Regions from separate parts of the Clostridium sp. CTA-5 genome, predicted to be linked through region 2. Evidence: riboswitches for the same ligand, from Rfam matches in the RefSeq annotation. Region 2 holds a riboswitch; the other holds the start of a gene.
The links. Region 2 has a riboswitch for glycine ahead of ACYUET_RS10780 (alanine/glycine:cation symporter family protein). Riboswitches for the same ligand answer to the same signal wherever they lie in the genome.

Region 1 (2,421 bases), on a different contig from region 2:
ATAATTAAGAATAACTGAAATCAAAATAACAGTTGCAGAGAACATTATAGCATTAGAAGGTACTTGATGCGAAGTTAATTTTTTCATTGACTCAGGTGCATTATTTTCTTTAGCAAGTGAATAAACCATACGACTCGTACTGAATATACCGCTATTACAAGCAGATGCAGCTGATGTTAGTACAACAAAATTTACAATGCTTGCTGCTGCCGCTATTCCTACTGCAGCAAATACCTGTACAAATGGACTTTTATCTGGATTAATTGAATTCCATGGGTATATACTCATAATAACAGTAAGTGCTCCGATATAGAAAATAATAATTCTAATTGGAATATTATTAATAGCCTTTGGAATAACATGTTCTGGATTTTCAGTTTCACCAGCTGTTAAACCAACTAATTCGATTCCAGTAAAAGCAAATACAACCATTTGAAATGAAAGAATAAAACCACTTACCCCATTTGGGAACCAACCATCATGACTCCAAAGGTTTGTAAAACTAGATACACCAGCATCTGTAGAAAAACCTTTAATAATCATAAATATACCAATAATTATTAGTGATAAAATTGCAACAATTTTAATTAAAGCAAACCAAAATTCCATTTCTCCAAATAACTTAACTGCTGTAAGATTCATAATTAGTAAAATTACAAGAGCTATAAGACTTGGAACCCATTGAGCTATATTAGGAAACCAGTATTGTATATAAAGTCCTGCAGCAGTTAAATCAGCCATAGCGAGTGAAATCCAGCAGAACCAGTATGTCCACCCAGTAATGAATGCTGCTCCGTTCCCTAAATAATCATGTACAAAGTCTACAAAAGAATGATAGTTTAAATTAGAAAGTAATAATTCCCCAAGGGCACGCATAATAAAAAAACAAATTACTCCTGTTATCATATAAGCAAATAAAATAGATGGGCCTGCCTGGTGAATAGACCTGCCTGAACCAAGGAATAACCCTGTACCAATAGCCCCTCCAATTGCAAGTAATTGAACATGACGATTCTTTAATCCTCTCGATAAATTTTGATTCTCTGACATATATATCCCGCCTTTCTGAATGTTACTGTTTTTTATCTGTTTTACTGTAATCACAACTTTCTAAAGTTTTTATTTAATCATTGAGATATAACTTTCTATTTCAATGATGTATCAAAAACTTTCAGTTAATCCTAGACACCCAATTAGATAGATTCCAGTTTCCATCAGTAACACTAAAAGTGGACCCTCCATATACTATAGAATAGATTGAAGTAAATACTTTTGTTGATTTATCCATTTTATCCCTCCATGTTAGTTAAAAAGCATATACTAAAATATACCTTTTCTTATGTAAATATTTTATAATTGGAGATACAAATGGGAATAGATAAGATCTAAATGAAGTAATTAATAATATATTACTTTTGTAAGATATGTTACCTGTCCCCTGTCCTTTTACCTGAGAGTTTCGCCTTTACAACTTTCTCCTTCGGTGCTCTATTTCGAGTCTCTCCAAGGGTTCATCCAATAGCGGTCATCTCTAATTAAATAGGTACCTGAAAGATTTACTTCTTCGGTGAACAGCCATAGCCATTACTCTCCCGCTATCTTCATCTGAACTTTTAACTTTTATTGTTATATATTAATATATTTTTAATAAAGTTGCAACATTTTTTTTACTTTAATCAAAATCGAAAAGCATTTTTATCATAATATTAAAAACATTTATAACAAAGTAACAATATCAATTTAAAACTAAATAAAATTAGTGAAATAATTATCTAAATTAGATATTCATTCTATTCCTATTAATTCTTTCTAAATTTTATTATATTAATTGTTAAAACATAATTTAATAATTCTAACTTATATATATTCTTTCTTAAAGTTACTATAAGTATTCTTTTTTTCTCTAAATGCCTATAAACTAAAATAACTCACAACAATACGTTTTTCTATATTGTTATGAGTTTAATTTTTGAAGCAAAGCAAGGCATTAGTAACTATCTAAACTTAATTAATATTATAAAACTATTATTTTTACTTATAATTTTATCTAATTTCTAAATCTAACTTCTAGAAAAATTAATATATCTACTATAGTAACTTGCTTAATATGTTTTCAAAATGCTTTTTATGTTTTTTAGCTATAAGAGGTTTAACTCTTTGTATATCTTTATAAAACTTAAACATCAAACCAGCAGTAGTAGCTTGAGCCATTGTTAAAACATTTAAAGTAATCATACGAAATCTAATCTGCTTATTGGGCACACAAGAATACTTTCTATATACATTTATGGCCTTATTACTATTAAAATCAATATAATGTTTTAAGGAATTAAAATATATACCCCCTTTTTCTATTTTAAATTCATTATAAGTTTTATGAGTTCTAATTACCCAATTCTCATAACTTTTATGGTCATTTAA
Region 2 (2,421 bases):
AGGAAATGCCATACAACCATTAACTATATCTGCTATTATAAATATCAATTCTAATGGTAAGAATGGTCCTATAGCAACTAATACTATATATATTATTCTATATGGTAAAATTGATTTAGTACCAAATAAATATTGAATACACTTTTCTCCATAATAATTCCATCCAAGTATTGTTGTAAAAGCAAAGAATATCAAGCCTATATTAACAATGTACTTTCCTAAAAATGCTATTGGTAATCCAACTTGGAAAGCTGCTGATGTAAGCCCAGCACCCTCAATTGTTGCTCCTAATTCAAATACACCAGTGTAATCACTTGTAATAATTATTGCAAGTCCTGTCATAGTGCATATAATTATTGTATCAAAAAAAGTACCTGTCATTGATATTAGGCCTTGTCTAACTGCTGATTTGGTTTTTGCTGCTGCAGCTGCTATTGGTGCACTACCAAGTCCTGATTCATTTGAAAATACTCCTCTAGCTATACCATTTCTAATTGCCATTGTAATTGTAATGCCTAATACACCGCCTCCAATTGCCTCTGGATTAAATGCACTTTTAATTATTAATCCTAATGCTGATGGAATAGCTTGTGAATTAAATATAAGTACCATTATTGATCCGATTATATATGCTACTGCCATAAATGGTACAAGTGCTTCTGAAACTTTAGATATTCTCTTTATTCCACCTAAAGTTACTAAAGCTACTAAGACTGTTACAACTACTGCTGTAACTTTTAATGGAATATTAAAATTAGCTGCTGCTGATGCAATTGAATTAACTTGTCCAAATGTACCTATTCCAAAAAAGGCAACTCCTACACCAAAAAGTGCAAATAATTTTGCAAGCCATTTGATTCCAAGACCATTTTGAATATAATACATCGGTCCTCCACACATTTGACCATTTTCATCAACTTCTCTATACTTTATTGCAAGTACTCCTTCAGCATATTTAGTTGCCATTCCAAAAAATGCTGCTATCCACATCCAAAATAACGCTCCTGGTCCTCCTGCTTTAACTGCTGTTGCCACTCCTACTATGTTTCCTGTTCCTATAGTTGCTGATAAAGCTGTACATAACGCAGCAAAACTAGATACATCTCCTTCTGCATCTTCACTTGTAGTTTCTTCATCTTTTCCAAATACATATTTTAATGCCATTGGTAATTTAAATATTTGTAATAATTTAAGACGAATTGTTAGGTAAATTCCTGTTCCTAACAAAAGAATAAGTAATGGCGGGCCCCAAATAATACTGTCAATTGTTTCAAAGAAATTTTGTACTCCCGCTGTTGATAATAATAGATTTGATAATAACATAAAAAATCCTCCTTAATTTTTATTATGGAGGAGAATAAGAATTGAACCAAAAATTAATTTGACTAAATCCTATCCCCTGTCCTTTTACCTGAGAGTTTCAGTAATTATATAAATTACCTTGCTCCTTCGGTGCTCATATAAATGAGTCTCTCCAGAGGCTCGTCCAGTAGCGGTCCCAATACCTGAAAGATTTCCCTCTTCGGTGTATTAATATAATTCTCATTATATTAATAACTCTCCCACTACCTTCATCCGAACGTTCTTTAATTTATGGTTCAATTATATATGTATTTTTTGATTAATGCAAGTATTTCCAGTTTTTCTAAATTTATAAATACCTGATTTCTTTATATTTATTAAGTATAAAAACTTATATAAATCTTACAATAACGAATATTTATTATTATTTAATTATATACTTTTTGTCATTATACTTAAGGAATTTTCTTCTTTAAAATTATTTTTTATATAGAAATTTTTCAACATATTATTTTGTGTAAATAATATAAGAAAATCTACTCCTATTCTTTTAACTTCGTATTCTATAGCATTAATTAAAATACTTCCTATATTATTTCCTTGTGATTCATTTGAAACAAATACCTCTTTTATATTTAAATGTTTTCCTTCATACCATTCTTCACAATTTGCAAATATAGCACCTTTAATTACATTATCTTCTACATATTTAATTCCAACGAAATTTGGACACATATAAATATCCTTTAATCTTTTATATGCACTTTCATAAGTCCATTTATCATTCCAAGGTTCTCCATTAAACACTTTAACAAACAACCTTGCACATTCTTTTAAATCACACTCATTAACTCTTAATATATTCATACCCTATCACACCCTATCTAAAAAATTTATTAATCTAAATTTAAATCATTTAATTTTCCTTTTTTCTTTAACATTTTTAATAAATCTTCTGGAGTTTTATTAATTATCAGTTCCTCTGGAAATTCTATTGATTCTAACATTTTAATCGCTTCAGTAAACTCTCCTATTTTTGTGCAAAAATGTGCATCACTATTTATAACTAACTTAGCACCATATCTCTTACATAATAAAGCAATTTCAGTACAATTATCT

Region 1: another riboswitch for glycine. It lies ahead of ACYUET_RS00365 (amino acid permease); the one in region 2 lies ahead of ACYUET_RS10780 (alanine/glycine:cation symporter family protein).

The regions. Positions count from the first base shown of each region.
Region 1 is NZ_BAAAAT010000001.1:80,931-83,351, reverse strand. It holds gene ACYUET_RS00365 (amino acid permease) at 1-1,050, opposite strand, end outside; glycine riboswitch at 1,429-1,517, opposite strand; gene ACYUET_RS00360 (zinc dependent phospholipase C family protein) at 2,089-2,421, opposite strand, start outside.
Region 2 is NZ_BAAAAT010000005.1:14,221-16,641, reverse strand. It holds gene ACYUET_RS10780 (alanine/glycine:cation symporter family protein) at 1-1,323, opposite strand, end outside; glycine riboswitch at 1,397-1,481, opposite strand; glycine riboswitch at 1,484-1,575, opposite strand; gene ACYUET_RS10775 (GNAT family N-acetyltransferase) at 1,735-2,169, opposite strand; gene ACYUET_RS10770 (PHP domain-containing protein) at 2,199-2,421, opposite strand, start outside.